Methanosarcina mazei S-6: one gene and its partner. The protein of the gene in region 2 interacts with the protein of the main gene of each other region in a pairwise test. Links are inferred from orthologs where the notes say so. Each region holds a gene or a part of one and is shown on either strand. Other genes may lie near its edges. The genes, in order: sepS and pscS.

Region 1 (10,925 bases), 560 kb from region 2 along the record:
CATGTCTACACTCATTGCCAGGGAGTTAAGAACCTCAATAGCTTTCTCGGCTGCCAGTCTGTATCCGGATGCAATAATTGTCGGGTGAATTTCCTGTTCGATCAGGTCCTCGGCTTTGTTTAAGAGTTCACCTGCGACAACAGCTGCACTGGTGGTTCCGTCTCCTACTTCATCGTCCTGGGTCTTGGATACTTCTACCACCATCTTTGCTGCAGGGTGCTCGATGTCCATCTCTTTGAGAATGGTTGCTCCATCGTTTGTAATGACCACGTCGCCCATCGAGTCCACAAGCATCTTGTCCATACCTTTGGGACCAAGGGTGGTCCTGACTGCTTCTGCTACTGCTTTTGCAGCCATAATGTTGTTGCTCTGGGCATCCCTGCCTCTTGTTCTCTTACTTCCTTCTTTTAAAATGAATATTGGCTGTCCTGCCATTATTTAATCCTCCTTATTAGTGTGAGTTTGGAATTGCTCTGGAATTAAAATCGCATTTTACATGTTTGTACTTCTATATAAACTCATCCCATCAACCTCTACAGGATAAGTGTGCTCTGACCTTTTAGTTATTCAAGAAATAGCCCAATATAGTCCCTTCTTATACTGAATCTCTCTCATAGAAAAGACAGGATTAAAAACCGGGTGTATATGGATACATACTTTCGGTTCCGGGTTTCTTTCAGAATAAAAGGGGCAAATAACTCAGCAATACAGAACATATGGAAATAAGGTGCTAAAACAAAAGATAAGAACAAAAAACTCAGTGATAAAATCTAAAAAACTCAAGGATGAAATCTAAAAAACTCAAGGATGAAATCTAAAAACTCAAAGATGAAATCTAAAAACTCAAGGACGAAATCTAAAAAACTCAATGATAAAATCTAAAAAACTCAAGGACGAAATCTAAAAAAACTCAAAAATAAAAACAAAAATTAAATAATAAAATATAAAATAGCCCAAGGTTAAAAATAAAAAAAATTAAGGATAAGAACAAAAAATCTCTTAAAAATTCTATAATATACTTACTAGAATTTTGTAAAATATTATCTCTTTTTATTGTTAATATTTTATCTGAAGTTTTGTTCTTTCGTTTTTCTCTTATTTACTCTTTTATTATCTGCTATGCTGTATATAAATCCAGTATTGACATGCAAAGATTTAATTTTGTTTGAGATAAGTTGAAGTTTTGATTCCGTTTATCCTTTCTGGCGAAAAGTTTTTTTAATCTTATCTCTTTGTATTACTAAAAAAATCTAGGGAGAATATTTAATATCTGAGTAAATATTATACTATCTATTTGTCTGATCACTATACTTTAATTCTAAATTTGTATGCTCTAACTATAGTAGAAAAATTAATATCTCTTCACGACATTATAAAAATCTTGGGGGTGCGCCAACGGCAAATATCAGAGGAAAAGTACTGGGCATCGACCTGGGAACCACCAATTCTTGTATGGCGATAATTGAACTTGGTGAACCCAAGGTCATCACCAATTCCGAAGGGAAGAGGCTTACGCCTTCTGTTGTAGGTTTTTCAAAAAAGAACGAGTTACTTGTAGGGGACCTTGCCAAAAGGCAGATGGTATCCAATCCTGAGAATACCGTTCATTCTATCAAGAGGCATATGGGGAAACCCGATTACAGGGTGACACTGAACAATGAAAAATTCACTCCTCACGGAATTTCCGCAAAGATCCTTCAAAAATTAAAACATGATGCTGAGAAATACCTGGGGGACGCCGTTGAAAAAGCGGTAATAACTGTCCCCGCTTATTTTAACGATTCTCAACGCTTTGCAACAAAAAAGGCAGGCGAACTTGCAGGGCTCGAAGTGCTTAGAGTTATAAATGAACCTACTGCAGCTGCGCTCGCTTATGGTCTGAGGGACGGGATTAATAACCGGAAAATTATGGTTTATGACTTTGGGGGCGGGACTTTTGATGTCTCCATTCTTAAAATTAAAGACGGGATTTTTGAAGTCCTTGCCACAAGCGGGGATACAGAGCTCGGCGGCGACGATTTCGATACGCGGATTGTTGAACACTTACTTGCCAGGTTCCAGGAAGCCGAGGGGAAAAACCTCTCAGATATACCTCAGGCGATGCAGCGCATTAGAGAGGCTGCGGAACGCTGTAAGATCGACCTATCAACTCTCGAAACCGCAAATGTTAACCTGCCGTATATTTTCGAAAATAAAAACCTGGACATAGATATAACAAGAGAGCAGTTCAATAAAATGACTGAAGACCTTGTTAAGAAAACCATTTCAATTATAGAAAAAACCCTGCAGGATGCAAGGCTTTCACCCTCGGAAATTGATGAAGTTATTTTTGTTGGAGGGTCCACCAGGATACCTGCTGTGGTGAAAGCTGTGGAAGGGTTCATGGGAAAAAAGGCTCTTCAGAACATCAACCCTGATGAAGTGGTAGCAATGGGGGCTTCCGTCCAGGCTGGAATTCTTGGAAATGATTACCTCAAATCTCCAAGGGAAGAAGTTGATTCGGGCAACCTTGTGCTTCTTGATGTTACCTCTCTTACCCTCGGGTTTGAAACCGTGGGAGATCTGATGGCTCCGATAATTCCAAAGAATACGACAATTCCCACAAGAAATAGTAAAACCTTTACCACACATTATGATAACCAGAGGGTTGTCAGGGGTAAAATCCTTCAGGGAGAAGAAAGGGCTGCATCGAAAAACGTTACTTTAGGAACGCTTGTCCTCGATAATATCCCGCCTTCTCCAAAGGGAATTCCAAGGATAGAGGTTACTTTTGACATTGATGCTAACGGAATAATAAATGCTACAGCCAAAGATCTTGGGACGGGAATTATGAGGAGTGTCACTATAGAAAGGCCCCAGGGTCTCAATGACTGATAATGTGATACACCAGTATCCAGAAGCGCTGAATTTCAACAAATTCACGTCTCAAATAAAGGTTCAATAGATCAACGATCAATATATCAACAGACCATTGGATCAAAGGGTCAATATTGGATCAACGGGTCAATAATAGAATGGTTCAGGGGAGGAAAGCAGTGGACTATTATCAATTATTCGATATTCCCAGAAGCGCATGTCTTGAGGAAATCGAAGATAAGTATCATTATTTTGCAAAAAAATATCATCCGGATAGAGCCAGGTCTCCTGATGCCCATGAAAAATTCATAAAAATCAAAGAGGCTTACGAAACCCTCAAAGACCCTCAAAAAAGAAAAGCATATGATATGTCCCTGCCTCCGGAAGAGAAGGTGACTGAACTCTCCTCTGCCCCTGAAAGCCAAAGCAATAGCCAGGGGACTGACCAGAACCCGCAGGTTCCAGAAATTCCCGATCTCCCCTCAGGTTCTAAATCTCCTTTCAGAACAACCACTATTTCCTATGTATCCTTCAAATCCGGAAGCGACCCGCTGAGTGCCGGTCAATCAACCTCATCTTCCGAATCTGATACCGTTGACTGGTCCAAATATGTTTATTCCGGAAAGAGCCAGGACACGGAAAATGAAGGCTCCTCAGGCAAGTCAGGCAGCAATGCCGATTGGTCAAGTGTTAAGGTCAGGTATGAAGGGCTTGTGGAAGAGGTTGATGGTACCAGACGCAAAAAACACTCTTCAATGAGTTCTTTTTTATTGAAGACCTTTGTCTTCGCACTCGTTATGATCTGTCTTCTGGCAACCGTTGCAGTTGTTTCTCCGGGACAACTGGAGGCTATCGGGCTGGAAAGCGTGGTGAACTTCTTCGATAAATTATTCTAAAAAGCCAAGAGATGTAATTCACCCTGCGCTACTACATTACTGTTCAGCATCTTTACTCTGTTGTTTCGGGGATCTTTGAAAGCCCTTCTTCAATTTCCTTTATTTTTTCAAAAGCAATTCCCAGGGGAACTTCAAAATCTTTATATCCAGTGTGTTTTCTTGACCCTTTACACCCGAAAGATAAACTTATGCCCTGTTCAAGAGCAAATACGGTACAGTCTCCACAGATTGAGGCTGCACCCATTGTATCCATTACTGTCCTTTTCCCTCCGGAATAGGCATTTGCCTGGACAACTCTCATGGCTCTCTCAGGTTTAAGAAAGAGAATAAGCACATCAAAAATACCTCTATTAACTGATAAGGGTTCTATCACAATGGAATGAAATTTTCTCTTTAATCTCGGAAGGGATAGAGCTGCTTTTTCTGCATCCTGTTTATTACTGTACCTGCCGGACCTGAGATAATATTCAGCAGGGCTCTTTTCGGAAAGCCCAAGGACATAATCTCCGGGAGAACAGCTCTGTCCTGAAATTCTGAACTTTTCTCCCATGCGGGTTTTTTGCACAAGTTCACAAAAAAGGAAGCCGGATTTCCCGGGGAGTTCATTCCTTTCTTCTCCGGATGTTTTTTCTTCAGGAACTGATTTCTGGAAGGGCATTGTTCCATGAAGCCTTTTTTTCACATCCCCTTCCTCTGTTTCAAAGGTTATGCACACAGGCTCTCCAGTTTCCATCAGTCTCCTGATTTCTGAATATCCTGGTGACGGGACACCTTCATTTTGCATACAGCCCTTCCGTTCTGCATTATTATTTCTGTTTGCCGGCTTATTTTACTCGAATTCCGCTTTTACCGAGGTGAAGACCGGGCCTCTGATATCTATCTTTTTATTTTTGCCTGTGATATATCTCTGGGCAGTAGTTCCCATCTTCAGGTTGACTTCCGAGGGGACCTTGACAATCCGAATCCTGACAATATGCTCATCTGCTCCGGACATTGCAGCCTCTTCGATTTCTCTGGCAGCCTGGGCTGCAAAAGCCTCTATAAAGCGTATGCCTGCCCTTGCAGAGTGGTTTTCAAAAGCTTTCTGCCATTTCTTGTTGTTTGGAATTCCCAGAATGTCTCCCTGATAGGCAACTACTTCATTGAACGCGGCAGGCCCGCAGAGCTTTGTATTTTCTTCAGGCTCGATTACGGAAACCTTAACCTTTCTTCCGCAAACCTCGCCTTCCCAGGCAGGGAACTCACAGGGGCTTGGCTCTTCTCCGTGCAGTTCACACTGGGCAACCACTGCAGATGCAATTTCCTGCCCTTCAGGGGTTTCAGGCATTCTATCTACAAAAACTTGCTTTGCAAGTCCGCTGTCAGGCATTTCCCACTCACTGTACAGCGGGATCTGAGGGTAGGTCAAAGAGCGGACATCGGGCGCATCGTGCAGGATCATGGCAAGCCTTTCCACTCCGAGCCCGAGGTTCATTACGGGATACGGAATATCGTATTCAGCAAGGGCTGTAGGAGAATATATGCCGAAAGTTGCGACTTCGATCCAGCCATCAGAGTATTTTGAGTTAGAACCTACCAGTTTCGGATGGAAAGCGAAGACCTCGGTCTGGGTGTCAGGGACATAATATTTGCTGCGCTTCTCGTCCGGCCTGAAAAGGAACTTTTCGAAACCGAACTGTGAGAGAAGCCCTTCTGACACTGCTTTACCATGGTCTACAGTCACATCTTCATCCATTATCACACAGGAAGCGGAATAATAGGTCATAAGCCTTGAAGCGTCTTCCTGCTGTTCGCGCCTGAAACAGCGGTCTATTGAGAAGAAGTGGAAAGGAGGCTCTTCCCTCTCAAGCAGGGCTCCCAGGGAAATGAACCAGCCGCTTGTCATATGACTGCGCAGGGTTTTTGTGCTTGCCTGGGGGATAAGTTCTTTAAACTCAGGGAAAACCCTGTCAATCATGTCAGCTACAAGGGCATCCGAAACTTCGAGGGCTGCAGAGATTTCGGGAACCAGGTCGTCTCCTTCAATCTTTCCTTTCTTATAAGCGTGAAGTTCTTTCCTGATTTTGTCTATGCCTTCTTCTCCTATATCACCCAGGATTTCGGTTATCTGTGCGATGCGTTCGTCAGAAATCCCCACATTGGGGCGGGGCAGACCTGCAAGATAAAAACAGCGGTCAAGTACTGCGAGTGCCTCGCTTCCGAACTGCTTGTGGACCTCTTTTTCATCAACTATAAGAGGGTTCATCATCTCTTCAAAACCCATACGCATATAGGCTTCTCTCAGTTTCTGGATTGTATCGTAAACAGGGTGAGCCTTCCCGTATCTCAGGGTTGTCCTCGGGTAGCGCTCGTTAAGTGTAGGCATTTTGACCATTTTTTTGCCTTCGTTCCAGGCATGGTCAAAATTTTCCTTTGCATCTTTTTTTATTTTTTCTGGATCAAATTTCATATATATCCTCTTGTAACTGATTACTGGAATTCGGATCTATCAGACCCTTAGGGTTTTATCATTTATATGTATATGTTGAGCTGTTTGAATGCCGGTACGGTAAGCCGGATAAGGGGTTTCAGGTAACGGGGTGTCGAATTGTAATGTAACTTCACTAAACAATAAAATTATATGTAACTCCAGAAATAACAAATGGCTCTGGAGTTATTGTGAAGATTATCCTGCTCTTCCTCTCAGCCTGATTCTACTTATAGCCTGCAGTTCTGTAAGGCACTGAAGGAGAGAATTATTTTTAAACCTTATTTTTATTTGATTATTTTAACTCAGGTTTTGCATCCAGGTTATCTCTTCTTTTTCATCTTTTTACAGCCTGGTCTCTAGGCTTTTCATAGCAACTTCAAGTTTTTTCTGTTGAATTGAGTTTACGACATCGCCGCGTGTTTTTTCTATCAGGGAGCGGGACACATCAGTCTTTCGTCTGAGCCCCCCTGTGATTGCATCGGGATAGTCAAATTCCATAAGGGTTGCATGGATATTTTCCATGATACCTAAAAACACTTCGGCTTTTTCAAAGGCTTCCGCCCTTATAAGGTCAAGAATATGCCTTCTGAGCTCTCCCACCACATCCCCAAGCCCATTAAGGTATGCAGCATATTCAACCCCCAGTTCATCAGGAGAAGGAAAGTCCTGTGTTTTTCCTTCGTCTTTAAGCAGGCTGTAGAGGACTGCAACTTCCGAATACTCCTGCTGTGCATGTTCTACAAATCCTGCGTGGTAAATGTCAGCATGCCCTTCAAACCGGGCTACAAGCTTTTTTAAAGAGTTTCCGGCTGCTTCTATACTTTTACCCGCTTTCTCAAAGTCTTTCCCATGCAGGGCAAAACTTGCTGTCCTGCACTCTCTTACAATTTCCCTTGAAATTTTCAGTCCATCTTCCCTGATCCTGTCTTTAACCTCAAGATTTTCCCTTATATGGCTAGAAATTTCTTCCAGCATTGATTTCTTCCCCCAGATTCAATTTTTTATTTTTTTCAGGTTTTTATAGTTTTATTTCAAAAATTTCAGAATGTGTTTTGACCTTAATTCATGTCTTTACGCTGGTTCAGCATTGCAATGTGCTATTTTTATTTCCCTCTCTTTATCGCCTCGCCAATATTCTCAATTTTTTGATATTGTAAAATCCCATTTTGAGATCTTTTATTTCTCTAATTCTCTTTTTATGTTCTTTTTTATGTATCAACTTATCTATATTAATTATTCTGTCGGCAGCAAAATTTAATTTGAATTTAAAGTCCGATTCAGTAAAACGGATAAAAATAGAGAATAAAATAGAGACTAAAGATAGAAGATAAAATACAGGAAAAGGGAAGAATATCTAAAAAAATAAAAAAAGAGAAAAAAGATAGAAAAAAGATAGAAAAGAGGTTTATTTCTGGCTTTTATCTTATCGGTATCCTTTACCTCTGGTTTAATTCCAAAATCAGATGGACGTGACTATCAAACTTGCCAGGTCACTTCCTTTATATTTCTTTTTTTAGAATAAGGTTAAGTTCAGGATTTTTTTACAGAATCGTCTCAAGAAACGAATCTGAGCTTTTTCTTTCCGGAGAGGATTTTCTTTTAAAATGCTCTCTGGAGAATTTTTTACGGAATAGAAAAATTCTTCTGTTTTTCTCTGGCTTTACTCATCTACCGGAATGGTTTCGAGCTGGCTTGAAAGGTTCCAGATCAAAGTCCTCGTGTGCAGAGGAAGGTTCGGGTCATTGCTTATATCTTCTAGAATGGAAATGCTCGATGCTGCTCTAAGGAAGAGAGGTTCGGATTCGTTGTTCAGGATATCCATAATTTCATTCACAGAACGCCTGATATTTCGTGGAACTGAAGAGTCGCTGGTTATACTTTCTAGGACTTGAAGACATTGTCTGATAACTTCTGATGAATCATTTGATGACATTTGAATCACCTTCGCAGTCAGTTATGATATAAAAATTAGAGCTAATAAATTAGTGTAAGACAGGCTTGTTATATAAAATATTATCGGTGACCCACGAGCCTGATAGCTTCAGTGTCTCAGCCTTACGATTTTATGTACAGGTCTTTTCTTCTTTATGTTTTATAAAGGTAACTTCATATAGAGGGAGTTACAGGAAAAACCTTACAAAATGATCTGAAAACTATGTAAAAAGGAAGGTAAGGCGTATGGATTCTGATAAAGACATGAAAGTAAAAAGAATAGCCCGTTTTCTGGAACTTGGCGGCACGATGCTCGCTGAACATTGCAAAATATGCGGAGCCCCCAAGTTTCGTTATCAGGGAACAGTAATCTGCCCTATATGTGATGTTCGGGAAGAAGGGGGAGAAACTGCGGCTCCCGAACCTGCGGCAGAAGTCCAGGCTCCAGAAGCCAGACCTTCCAGTGAAAGGGAAAGGCCCTCTTTTGAGCCCAGAAAGAAAGTGCAGGTACGCAGACAGAAAACCCGGTTCGGACAAAGGGCATCGGAAATTGAAGAGGAAGAAGAGAAAACTCTCCCGTCTGAGGAAGAAGAATTCACTGAGACCCTTTATGAAACCGAAGAAACGGAAAGTATAGTCCCTGAAATTCAGGCTAAACCTGAAGTCCGGGCAAGAAGTACTGAATCGTCCGGCATTTCTGCAACTGATGGAGACTGTAAGGCACTGGAAAACCTTCTCTTTAAAAAGATGGTAAACATTGCAGCTTCCCTGCAAAATGAAAAGAACCCGCGCAGCATTGCCGAACATCTGGAACTGATAGATAAAAGCATCGGGCTGGTAGAGAGGCTAAGAAAGATATAAAAGACCTGTTAAATGCCTATAAAGACTTGGCCGCAAAAGCCCTGTCACTGAAAATAAAATTGCTGCTGGAAAAGAGAAAAGAAACCTGCAGCTTATCCTTTATATGGGCTTTCAAGAACTTCCCGGATTCTGGCCGCCGTTTTTGGGCCTATTTGCTTTACTTTCTTCAGCTCCTCGATATCAGCCCTCATAACAGCCTCTACCGAGCCGAAATACGAGAGAAGGTTTCTGGCTGCTTTAGGCCCGATGTTCGAGATTGAAGAGATGAGGTATTCCTGCTGTTCTGCAAGAGTGCTGGCAGACTTTTTCCCGTGAGGGTTGATTTCACGTTTATTTTCTGTCTGCTCCCTCTTTGCAAGTATTTTCAAAATAGATGCGGTTTCCTCTTCGTCGCGGGAATAGAGGATGGATACCCCAAAATCTATTGCAATGGATGCAAGGGAACCATAAATAGCATTCGGGTTAATCTGCCTTGAAGTGAAAAGGTCTTCCCCTTCAATTATCAGAACAGGTTTTTCATAAACTCTTGCCAGGTCAGAGAGCTGGGCAAAAAGGTTGCGTTTTCCGTCAATCAGGGAACATGCAAAGTCATCTGTACGTTTCCTTTCCACTGCAAGGCGGTCGCTCACGATATAGTCTCCGATTTCAAGAGCCATAAATCTGAGTTCCATGCCGAGTCTGTCCAGAGTTTTCGCAACCCCGCTTTTTGTTTCTCTGTGGTCGATTATAATTTTAAGGAGGCTGTCTGAGCTTTCTCCTGATGCGGTTCCGAAATCAACAAGGGTTTTTTGCTTTTCTTTTATGTTTGCATAATCTTTCTCGTTTTCTTCTTTCTTTCCAATCTCATCTGAATTTTTTTGCAGTTTTATGTCCTTCGTGTGTGAAATTATCTCGCTATCTTTTCCGTTTTTTCCCTCAGTTTTTCCGGGATCCCCAAAATCAGTTATAGGGAAGTCTTCAGTATTTTCCAGGCTCCCACTTTCGATTTTATCCATACTTTCGCTTTCAATTCCTTGAAATTCTGGGTAAGAGTCCAGTTTTATGTTTTGTTTTGATTCCGGTTTTGAGTCTGAAATAAAAGACACACTGTCAAAATCGGAAAGCTCAGAGCTTTTTTTGACATTTTTCGGGCCCAGGACAGCTTCAAGTCCGTGCATACTGTTCAGCATTCTTTTTTCCTTGTTTTTGCTGCTCCAGTAATAAGCCTCGTCTCTTGTGCCTTTTGTCACGAGAACGGTCACTCTGCCTTTGTGCTGCCTGCCTGTCCTGCCTTTGCGCTGGATGCTCCTTATCTCAGAAGGGACAGGCTCGTAAAACAGAACAAGGTCTGTGGCGGGAATGTCAAGACCTTCTTCAGCAACCGACGTGGCTACCAGGGCATTATATTCCCCGGCCCTGAACCTTTCAAGGATTTCAACCTGCTGTTTTTGCGTGAGCCCTTTATCCTTATGGCGAGAGCCCTGCCCCACAAAACGGACAGGATTAACTCCGGAAACTCTGGAAAGAGCGTTAACCACCATTTCAGCGCTGTCTCTGTAGTTTGTAAAAACAATTACTCGCGAGTCCGGGTTACCTTCTAGTTGCTCGCATACGATTCTCCGCGCAAGCTCCAGTTTTGGATGTTCAACCTCGCATTCTTTTGCCCGGTAAAGGGTCTTCCGCATATAGAGATCGTCCATTAACCTTTTTGCAGCCTTGCTCGCTTTGCTCGAAGAAGCTTCAGCGTCGAGTTTTTCCAGATATTTTCTGAGGGCTTCTATCCCCTGGGTTTCCACCATTTCCACTGCATGGTTCACCTTCATCATCTCTGCGACCACGGACATGGCAGAAAAGACTGCAGGGTCTCCTCCTACCCTGATTTCTCCCTGAAGCTTTTTCTGGAGGAGCAGCAGGTCTTTTTTGGAGACATA
Region 2 (10,783 bases):
GTAAAATAAGCTTGTTTTTGGCACCATAGCCACCGATGGTGCCATCCATCTATGGCTAGGATGTGATATCAGTTGGAATTACACAGTTTTAGCCATGGCTATGGTCAGATTACCTACCACATCGTGTTGGTGCCTAAGTATCGATACAGTATATTCTACAATAAGCGAATTAAAAAAGATTGCGAGTTAATTTTCAGTAACATTTGCACTAAAAATGGCTACAAAATACATGCAATGGAAGTAGTAGACAATCATGTTCACTTGTTTCTGGAATTCCATCCAAGTAATTCTCTGTCAGAGGTAATTCAATATTTGAAAGGAGGCAGTTCTTACAGACTGTTCAAGCTCCATCCTGATCTTAAAAAACAGTATTGGGGTGGAAGTCTATGGTCAAATGGAAAGTTCTATCGATCCGTTGGAAACGTAACTGCTGATACAATTAAGCATTACATTAAAGAATCGCAAGGAAAACCGAGTGAAGAGTCTCAATTGTATAGATTCATGAGATCCGAGCAAAGAAAACTTGATGATTTCTAACTACCAAAACAACCGGGCGGGCGGCCCGAAGCATACCCCATCCTTTAGGGTGGGGTGGCCGCCCGCAATTTGATTTTTGCTCTCTTTTTATTTTTGCTCTCTTCTTATTTTTGCTCTCTTCTTATTTTTACTCTCTTCTTATTTTTACTCATTGTTGGATTTATTATTCAAACGGTTTTTTAGCACATAGTGAGAACCCAATTTATGTTTTTAACTTTAATTCAGGATTTTCTCGTTGATTCCCTGTCAAAGAAGATGTTTTTCCCTTTAACACTGAGAGGAAGTCCCATTGCAACATCCGCATCAATCATTTTAAAGTAACAGGCAGCAGCCCCTGCAGAATAAAGGACGCGGTTGTCGATGCAGAGATCTTTTGCCTTTGCAGCAGCAGAGCCCACAGCAATTCCGAGGTCAACGTGCTTGATCATGCACTGGGGTCCGAAGAACTCTTTCTGCACCTTTTCCTGTTCAAGCATCTCTTTACAGGTATCAAACCCGCAGGCTCCGCAGTCAAGACCGGCTGCTCCCGAGGCTTTCAGGCCAATAAGGACGATTGCATCGGCATCCCTTACGTTCTTTGCATCCCTGATGAGGAACTTAAAGTCTTTAATCCCGCTCAGCTCTTCCATCCGGTCAGCAAGTTCGGATTTTTCCTCCTGAGAAAAGAGGCAGGTTACGATGTCATCAATTCCTTTGCCTTTCGGGGCTGTACGGGCTGCAGTCAGTATAATTTTCGCAAGCATTTCGATAGATTCGAGTTCAGGGTTAAGTTTCATGTAAGAAAAAAACCCCTGCCTGTTTATAAATTAAGTGCTGAAACTCTGGACAATAAAATAAAAAAGGTAACTATTCAGGCAGCCTTTTAAAGGCTACAATTTTTCCTCTTTTCGAGGAAAAATTGGATATAAATTGAATCCTATTTTGTTTCGTTATCATGCTTACACGTGAAGAGATTCTTGCTTTGTGTGCTTCAAACCCTGAAGTCATTGCTTACATTGTGAGTCTTGAAACTCAAATTAAAGAACTTACTGAAAGGTTGATAGCCTTAGAATCTCGTTTAAACCAAAACAGTCGTAACAGCAGTCGCCCTCCTTTCTACTGATTTTTTTGTCAAGGAGAAACCTAATCCCAAGAGTCTCCGTAAAAAGAGCGGAAAGAAACCTGGAGGTCAAGATGGTCATCCTGGAACAACTCTTGAAATGGTTGATGATCCTGAGTAGGTAATAGAACATTCTTTGAGTTGCTGCAAAGAATGTGGCCATACTCTTGAGAATGTTGAAGTTGAAGCCTATGAGAAAAGACAGGTCTTTGATATTCCTCCTGTAAACCTGATTGTTACAGAACACAAAAGCCAGATTAAGACCTGTCCTCACTGTGGAAGAATAAATAAAGCTGTTTTTCCTGAATCAGTAAAATATCCAGTTCAGTATGGTCCAAATATTTTAGCTTCAGCTATTTACTGTAAAAATCACCATTTTATCCCCTATGAAAGAATTTCTGAGTTTTTTGAGGATATTATGGGAATAAAAATCTGTCCTGCTACGATAATTAGAGCAGAAAAAGAATGTTTCCAGAATTTAGAGTGTTTTGAAAACATTATTCGAGAGAAATTAATGACTTCTTATGTTGTCCATTTTGATGAAACTGGTATGAAAATCGAAGGAAAAAGACACTGGCTTCATGTAGCTTCTAATGACAAATACACCTGTTATTTACCTCACTCAAAAAGAGGAGCAGAAGCAATAGACGCTATGGGAATTCTTCCGGAGTTTAAGGGAGTAGCAGTTCACGACGGATGGAAACCTTACAACGTTTATGACTGTGATCATGCTCTCTGTAATGCTCATTTACAGAGAGAACTTACTGGAATTGAAGAGAACTATAAACAGCAGTGGGCTAAAGAAATGAATAAATTACTCACTGAGATGAAAAAGTATACTGATGAATGTAAGGAGCAAGTCAAAGAACTGGACTTTGAGCAAATTAAAGCATTGGAAGAAAGGTTTGATGCTATAATCATGAAAGGGATTGAGGAAAATCCACAATCTCTAAATCCTGAAAAACAAGGAAAACGTGGAAAGAATCCAAAGACAAAAGCAAGGAATCTGTTGGATAGGTTTATAGAACACAAAGAAAAGATCCTGAGATTCCTGAAAGATTTGAAAGTTCCGTTTGAGAATAATCAGGCAGAAAGAGATATCAGGATGATGAAACTACAGCAAAAGATATCAGGAACTTTCAGAACAACACAAGGAGCGCAAGCTTTCTGCAGAATGAGAGCTTACATCTCTACAATTAGAAAGAACGGATTACTTGTTTTGGAGGGTATTATAGCGGCGCTCAAGGGAGCGCCGTTAACTATAACCTGAATAGTTACTAAAAAAGTTCTGCGAAGCAATAGAACCTTTACATAAGAGCTGAATAAGAGGTCATCTGAAAGAGTAAATGATATATAAAGATAACGATATTTATTTATAGTAGTAGTCTAAAAAATAGAGAGATAGATATCGTAATACAAACTTGTTCCAGAAAATGCTCTTGAAAAGGTGACCGAAAATGGATTCAGATGAAAGTGAAAGAATAAAAAAAGAATGGCTCGAGAGGATGAAACGTGAAGGAAAGCTGACGCGAAACCCCACGGAAGACCATAAGTTCGGACTCAAGGTTCTTCAGAACACCACAAGAAGAGAGATCCTTATTTCGCTTGGAAGTGAGAGAAAATCCTTTGAGGAAATAAAAGAAAAATTTAACCTGAACGACTCCATGGCAAATTTCCACCTTAATATGCTGGAAGATGCACTTTATATCGAAAAAGTGGAAGAAGAAGGCAAGACATTCTATATCCCAACCCCTCGCGGAGAAGGTTATGTTGAGAATGTGGAAATGAAGAAGTAAGATGACCGGTGATGCAGTAAAAAGCAGCCTGAGCCAAAAAATATAGAAGCCCCGGAATTTAAAATTCAACTGAGAAATAACCGGGAATCAAAAAATAATTTACTGAAAGAAGGAGGCAATCCTTCATAATTACTGAAAGAGGAAGGAAAACCTCCATAAAAGACATTAAATATTTTCGTATTTCTTCAGGATATCCTCAAAGGCATCTGCAACAGTACCGAGTTTTTCCTTTCCGAGCCCGAAGGTGCTGAGTTTGAAATATTTTGTAAGCCCGGACTTGATGCCGTGAATATTGCGTTCTTTTAGCTCCCTGTAAAGGAAATACCTGCCGTTTTTGACTTTCTGGGAAATCTCGTAGAAACCCGGAGCTTCAAAGAACATAAGGTCGTGAGAATGCGGTTTCTGCCCGCGCTGGATAAAGCCCATGCCTTCAAGCCTTGAAGAGAACCAGCGGGCATTTTCAACTTCCTGGTCCCAGTTACGGGTTCGTTTTACAACCTCAGGGAAGGAAGCCATCAGAGTCATAACTGTTGCTCCGCGGGCAGTGCAGCCAAGAAGTTCAATTTCCTTTACCTTGTTGTGTACGGATTTCCTGAATACGACAGGAGCATATTCTTCACTTACGCCCAGCACTCCAACGGGACCTGAAGCTGCCATGGACTTATGCCCGCTGCCTACAATAAAGTCAGCTCCGATTTCCTTTGCAGATACAGGCATTCTTCCTACGGAATATGCCCCGTTAAGAAGAAGAGGCACATCATATTCATGGCAGACCGACGCAATCTTTGCAGCATCCGGGATGTTACCGTAACTTCCGTCAGGGTAAGTAACAAGTGCCAGAACCGGAGGCTTCCCGTTTTCTTTCGTAACTTCTTCAATCGCCTTTCCGTATCCTTCCGGGTCAAGATGATACTCCGGGCTGCCTGCATGGGGCACTACCTCGATATTCAGTCCGGCTCTTTCGGCTGCAACATAAGAAGAATAATGGGCAAGCCCGTCAAGTACAACCCAGTCTCCGGGTTTTCCCATGGAATGCATGACAGCAAATTTGGATTCCCTTGCCCCGTTTGTAACCCGTGCTTCATCGCAGCCCAGAAACTCCGGAAGGGCTTTGTGTACGAAATCATGGATAGGAGGCTTTTTGACGAGGTCGAGAACTCCACCACAGAAGTCACAGACAGAATAACCGTCTCCCCATTCAACAAGTGCCTGTTTAGCAGCCCCGGTCAAAAGCCCTCCTGTCTGAAGAGGGTCGATGTTTATGCTGCCGAGGGTCTCTCTCTTTATGAAACCAAACTTCTGTAAGGATGAGTCATCAAGTGTCATTTATTATACCTCATGTAAGAACTGTAATTCCTATTTAAAGCATGATTTTAACCTGAAATTTAGGATTACTCACTGAATAGCCCGATGTTAATTATAAATCAAATTGCTTAAGGCTCTGCGGTTCAATGATATGCAGAGAACTCATAAAAAAGTATTCCAGAAATAGTATAAACAATTCTAAAAAGACATCCCACCGTATAAAGTGGACGAATGATCTTTGAGTGATCTTTATTTCTCTAATGTTTCCTGCTGAAAGAAAGAAATGGGCAAAACGCCTTAAAAAGACGTCCTGCGATCTTCAGTTTCAAGCATTTGCTGCTTTGCTGAAGACATCGATAAATTCGTCGCATTCAGAAACAATGATTGCTACCACGTCCTTTAAAACCAGAATAGGATCCGCACCATCGGTTTTAATATAAAGGACAGGGTCACTGATGCTCACATATTTCATATCGTAAAAAGCCGTTACAACCCTTTCATCTTTAATCAGGAGGTCCTTAAGAAGATTAAGAAGGGTATGAGTTTCGCCTCTAAGCTCGACTTCAAGCTCATTATTTGTTTTGTTAAGAATGTTCAGTTCCACTGGTGACCACCTGTAAATGGTGAATTTAACCGGTCATAATAAATATGCCGTAAAATCTTTAACCTGCCGTAAAATCTTTAACCTGCCGTAAAATCTTTAACCTGCCGTAAAATCTTTAACCTGCCGTAAATCCCTGAAGTAAGAGGAAGAGGAAATTACCTGATCCCTTTCCCATACTCAGTTGAGATCTTGCGGGTTTCAGTCATATTGCAGACCGGGCATTTAAGCTTTTTCCCTTCCAGCACAAGTTCTCCTTTGCAGTTTGAACAGTAAGCTTTTACAACTCCAAGAGAATCTTCAGCTGTAGTAAGGCGCATTCTTTCAACGTCAACTACCTTTGCTCTTACTATGTCAGAAGGCCTGAACTCATCTGCCAGCCTCTTCACATAGGAATCTCTCACACTGGAGACATGAATATCTCCGGTCCTTACACTAACGATTTCCCTGTTTTCTTTCCCTTCAATTCCTGCGACTTCCACCATTGCCCCGGACTCACGGACGTCAGATATCCGCCCGTACACGACATCTCCTACTTTGAGGATATTTGGAGTAATTGTGTTTGGCTTTACCGAGACCACTCTGGCTTTTCTGTCAATGAGCACATTACCCGTAGCAGTGGAATAGATGTCTCCTGCAATTACTGCAGTTCCATTGCCCGATTTGAACTCTTCTGTAGTTCCGACAAGTTCTCCAGGAAGTACAAAGCCTCCTTTTTCGAGATCTTCTTCAGATACAACGGCTTCTGCGGTAGGGGGCCTGAAACCCGGAGTTTCCTTTCTATCTCTGGGACCTTTCTTGGAATATGGGAATTTTCTCTTTTTATCAGGGCTGCCTTTGAACTGGTCCCTTGACTGGTCTCTGAATTGCCCTCTGGACTGGTCTCTGGGCTGAGACTTATACTGAGCTCGGGGCTGACCTTTAAACTGGTCTCTTGACTGCTCCCTGGGCTGGCTTTTAAATTGAGTCCTGGGCTGATCCTTTTGCTGACCCTTAAATTGATCCCTGCTTTCTTCATTTGAAGGAGCCGATTTCTCAGCTCCGTTCTTTCCTTCACCAGGACCTGTTAATTTTTTCCTGGTAGTCTTATTTTTTCGAATTCTAATCATGATCCCTCATTCGAATTATCGCTATTAATAATATAGATAATCGTTGTAACAATTTTTATAGCCTTTGTGGGACTGCTGGCGGAAAGCCGGATGTCGGTCACGATTGCTCACAAAAAGCATATCTGAAGTCATCAGTCCCGATTATACAATGTTAATGTGGATTTATTTATGGTATTATGGATTTATTCTCTATCTTATGATCTTTTCTTTGTTCAATAAGCTTATTAATTCCGCCTTTCAGAATGAAGCACAAAGAGATAAGCTGTAAAACATGACGCCTTAAAAGGTTCCCTGAATACAGGTCAGGCATGAACAGCAATTCTGTAAATCTCTACCTCAATAACCTCTCTTTCTTTTTGATGAAAGTCAAAAGTCCTCTTTATAGGGAACTTCGCAACGTACGAATGTGTAATGACCGCAGGCTTAATGAACTTTTGGATAAAAGCAAGGCTTCCGCGGTTGTGGATGGAGTATATTACTTCACTTGTTCTTAATGCTGACGAAAGAAAGGGTCTGTCCCTTCCCTTAACTCTTGCCCCAAAAGGAGGGTTCATAATTGTGGTTTTTACCCGTTCCGAGACTTCAGAGATATCGGAACAGATAAATTCAACGTCCACTCCGATTTTTTCAGCATTTTTTCTTGCAAGCTCAAGAGCTTTTGGGTCAGTATCATACCCCACAACTTTCCTTGCTCCCAGAACCTTTGCCCCTATTGCGAGGATTCCCGTACCGCAGCCCAGGTCATGGACTGAATCATCAAGGTCTCCCTGCATGTAAGCGAAATGAAGAACTTCAGCAGCAAGGAGAGAAGGTGTCTGATACTGTTCCAGTTCAAGTTCAGGATCGGAAAAGCCTTCAATTTCCTCAAGCAGCATTTCAAGTTTTCTCTGTTTCATATCCTTTGTCTTTTAGTATTATTAGATTTAATTTTAGAATTGCTCGACCACGAATGTATGATTATGCAGCCATTTACTCCCAATCATACAGGTTCTTCAGTGATTTCGTCCAGCACAAGCTTTTCCCATTCGCGTTCCCCAAGCACTATTTCAAACTCCTGGGGTGTCAGCATAGGGGCAGGAAAACGTCCCACTTCATCAATAGCAAGCCTCGGGCAGGCTGTATTTACGAAAGCGTCTACTTTGAACTGGAGCAGCTGGTCCGGAGTTACGAGGTCGATCAGTATAAGGTGTGACTCTTTTCCATGCTTCTTTGCAAGTTCCTTTAAGGAAGAAGCAAGCTCCATCCTCTTCTGCCCGTTTTTGCTTGAGACAATAATCCCGAAGACCTGTGCATCCAGGGACTTTGCGATTACCGCACTCCTCTGGCGCAGAATCCTTGAAGGGTCAACCTCGCGGACCTCTCCGGAAAAAGGATCGGCTGCAAGGACACGTTTCTTTGTGGAAAGAGCTACCCCCAGGGGGTGGAAATCTCCGCTTCCGATATAGAGGTACTCGTCACAGTCTTCATCCCGGGCTGCAGAGAAATTGCAGCCGAGAACCTGTCCAGCATAAGCAATTCTGGAGTCACCACGCCCGATTACGCAGGTCTTTCCCATTCTCTCCAGCACGCCACATACATCAGGAAGTTTATGGACGTGCTGAACAGTAGTGATCAGCCCTATTTTTTGCCCTTTAAGCTCAGGGACAGCCTTTTCAATAACATGCAGGACGTCCACCGAAGACCGGGTTTCGATAAAATAGACTTTATTCGAGAGCCTGATGTCTTCCAGTTCAGCATGCCCGAAATGGAAAAGTATGTCAACGTGGTCGAGGAGAGTCCTGTCCAGGTCACATGCTCCGAAACACGGGTCCCCCGAGATAATAATTTCAGCTCCGGTAGCTTTTTCGACCTTCTTTGCCAGCTCCGGACCCTTACGTTTTAACCCTTCAGGAAACTGAAAGCCCACAAGCTTTGCTCTGGTATCCTTTATTACGCTGATTATGTAATCAGGCCTGAGGTCGAATGCTTCACTGATTCCCAAAGACATCCTTAATCTCCACACCTTTCTCGCCCACATCAATTGTGACGAGAATCTTGGGTTCAACTCCGAGCTCCCTCAGTTTCAGGTAACCATCGCCGCGTCCAATGACGGAAATCACATCCATTACCTCTACACCTATTGTCTGCAGCGCTTTTACAAGGGCAAGGAGCGTACCTCCTGTACTGATAACGTCATCGACAATAATTATTCTGTCCCCTTTTTTTAGCCCGTTTATGTAGAGGACGCCCTTCGAATACCCTGTGCTCTGGGAGAGTTCAACTTCCCCTTCAAGGAAATAAGGCCGCTTCCGGACAATGGTAAGAGGAATCCCGGTTTTCAGGGAGAGCGCATTTGCAACCGGAATGCCCATAGCTTCCACGGTCAGGATAGTGTCAACGTTCATATCTGCGATCTCTGAGATGTAATCGGAAATCTCTTCTACCAGGTGAGGGTCGATGGAAGGTACCCCATCAGAAATAGGATGGATAAAATAGTTATACTCCCCTCGCTTGATTATAGGGGACCTGATCAGTGAATCTTTCAGTCTTTCAAGCATGGTTTTAACCTTTCTGGCTGTCTCAATATTCCGGGAAGTAAAAAATCCTGAAATTAAGCCTGCTCCTTTTAATACCGTTTCCCGAAGCTAGGAATATAAATATACATAAGCGCACGAACATGCTGCCGGGAGAGATAAATTGATTCTAAATTGATTCCAAGAAACATCGAAGTACTTGATATAATTTTGGTCTTCCGATTCCGCCTGTTTAGAATCAGGGTGCAGGAAATATTAGTAAATAGTTAAGTCAGTGTTAATAAATTTAAGGACGCTCAGATAAAAAATATAAAGACACTCAGATAAAAGATATAAAAATGGCAGAAAGTAAAAAATAAAGTCTGAAATAAAATTGAGAAAGAAAAACACAGGAAAGATAAAAAATAAGGTAAAGAGGAATCTACTAAAGATTCCACAAACTTTTTCACGCTATCCCAGGCTTGTATTTTGCTTATGCAGTTACTGCTTCAGTGGATTCCAGATTCTGAGGGCTGACATCCTCTACGAGGTTGAGAAGCCCTATAACTACATAAGGATTGGTATCTGCCTGTTTCATTTCGTTCAGGGCAGCATCATCGATATCAATGACAGCGATCTCTGTAACAAGACCGTCCCAATTTTCAGGGTTCATAAGCCAGAGATCCTTCATATATTTTGAAACCCAGTCAGGATCACTTTCTTTTGCCCCGCAATTTGCACTCGCAAGATCAGAGTTGTACCCGAGCACAACTGCCTTCAGAGTTCCTGCATTCTTATCCCTGACAACGAAAACTCCAGCAAGGTCGCTTCCAATTGCCTCAAGTTCCTCGTCTGTCAATTCAGAGACAAAAACCCCTCCTTTTCCAGGAGTAGCATCCCAGCGCTTGACAAAAACATCATCCTTACACCAGTGAGGAGTGGAGAAAACCGTATAACTTACCCCCTCTTCAAGCGGATAATTTTCTTCCATCCAGTTTGCAAGCACAAAGCCGCTCGAAACTCCGGGACAGAAGTGGTTGTGTATCTCCAGGCACTGCATAAGTTCATAATCGAGATTTCCCGTAGCCCAGGCATTGGAAATTGTAAGAATGGCAAATTCGCGCCCGTTAAAAATCTTTGAGTTTACTTTTTCACTCCAGGCTGCTATGGACTCCTGGCTTGCGGAAAGCTCATTAAAGTTTATATTTTCCGTTGCCTGATAGCTGATTTTATCTTCGTTTTCATATGTAACCTCAATGTAGGCACATTTTCCGCTTGCTTTGTCAAAGAAAGCAAACCAGAGAGGGGCGTTTCTTGCGTTCTGGACTACAAGCAGATTCTTTGTATATTTCAGCTCTTTTCCATAAAACTCAGAATAAAAGTTATTTAAAAAAAAATCGGACTCTGCAGGAGAGCCGATATCAGTCATTATAAAAGTGTTTTCAGGTCCGAGAGTCCCCAGCTCTGCTTCGGCTGCGGAAAAGACCTGATCCATCAGTTCCTTATCTTCAACTGGGGGATTAACATTTCCATTTGAGTTGAGAAGCCCGAGGACTTCATAGGGATTGGAACCTGCCCGCTTCATTTCACCAAGGGTATCCTTATCAATGTCGATAACCGCGATTTCCGTAACAAGGCCTTCTTCATCCCAGTTGCCTCTGTCCATAAGCCAGAGGTCCGCCAGGTATTTTGAAATCCATGCAGGATCATCCTTTTTTGCACCGCACTTCGCGTTCACGACATCAAAGTCAAACCCGAGAGCTACTGCTTTCATTGTTCCGGCGTTCTTATCCGTAACCACAAAGATTCCGGCAGGAGAATTCCCGATTGCTTCGATCTCTTCA

Evidence for each region.
Region 1: the proteins of pscS (region 2) and sepS interact in binary tests that used the Methanocaldococcus jannaschii proteins (3 or more experiments, as listed by UniProt). The link is inferred for Methanosarcina mazei S-6 from one-to-one orthologs.

Annotation. Positions count from the first base shown.
Region 1 is NZ_CP009512.1:4,044,894-4,055,818, reverse strand. What follows is about bases 3,892-6,874. They hold sepS (O-phosphoserine--tRNA ligase), read right to left. Parts: upstream 6,202-6,874; coding sequence 4,582-6,201; downstream 3,892-4,581. Other genes in these bases: MSMAS_RS17430 (translin family protein), read right to left, coding at 6,565-6,874; MSMAS_RS17440 (DUF169 domain-containing protein), read right to left, coding at 3,892-4,536. Outside these bases: thsB (thermosome subunit beta), read right to left, coding at 1-435; molecular chaperone DnaK, read left to right, coding at 1,351-2,874; MSMAS_RS17445 (J domain-containing protein), read left to right, coding at 3,036-3,752; more of MSMAS_RS17440, read right to left, coding at 3,805-3,891; more of MSMAS_RS17430, read right to left, coding at 6,875-7,197; MSMAS_RS17425 (UPF0147 family protein), read right to left, coding at 7,883-8,155; MSMAS_RS17420 (Sjogren's syndrome/scleroderma autoantigen 1 family protein), read left to right, coding at 8,401-9,015; MSMAS_RS17415 (DEAD/DEAH box helicase), read right to left, coding at 9,108-10,925. UniProt on the Methanocaldococcus jannaschii protein: Catalyzes the attachment of O-phosphoserine (Sep) to tRNA(Cys).
Region 2 is NZ_CP009512.1:3,488,948-3,499,730, forward strand. The notes cover bases 2,679-5,519. They hold pscS (O-phospho-L-seryl-tRNA:Cys-tRNA synthase), read right to left. Parts: upstream 4,759-5,519; coding sequence 3,598-4,758; downstream 2,679-3,597. Other genes in these bases: MSMAS_RS14905 (winged helix-turn-helix domain-containing protein), read left to right, coding at 3,094-3,432; MSMAS_RS14915 (DNA-directed RNA polymerase subunit L), read right to left, coding at 5,063-5,341; MSMAS_RS14920 (exosome complex RNA-binding protein Csl4), read right to left, coding at 5,497-5,519. Outside these bases: tnpA (IS200/IS605-like element ISMma21 family transposase), read left to right, coding at 73-537; MSMAS_RS14895 (ferredoxin domain-containing protein), read right to left, coding at 759-1,313; more of MSMAS_RS14920, read right to left, coding at 5,520-6,447; MSMAS_RS14925 (METTL5 family protein), read right to left, coding at 6,750-7,343; diphthamide biosynthesis enzyme Dph2, read right to left, coding at 7,427-8,434; hpt (hypoxanthine/guanine phosphoribosyltransferase), read right to left, coding at 8,415-8,984; MSMAS_RS14940 (FmdE family protein), read right to left, coding at 9,433-10,783. UniProt on the Methanocaldococcus jannaschii protein: Converts O-phospho-L-seryl-tRNA(Cys) (Sep-tRNA(Cys)) to L-cysteinyl-tRNA(Cys) (Cys-tRNA(Cys)).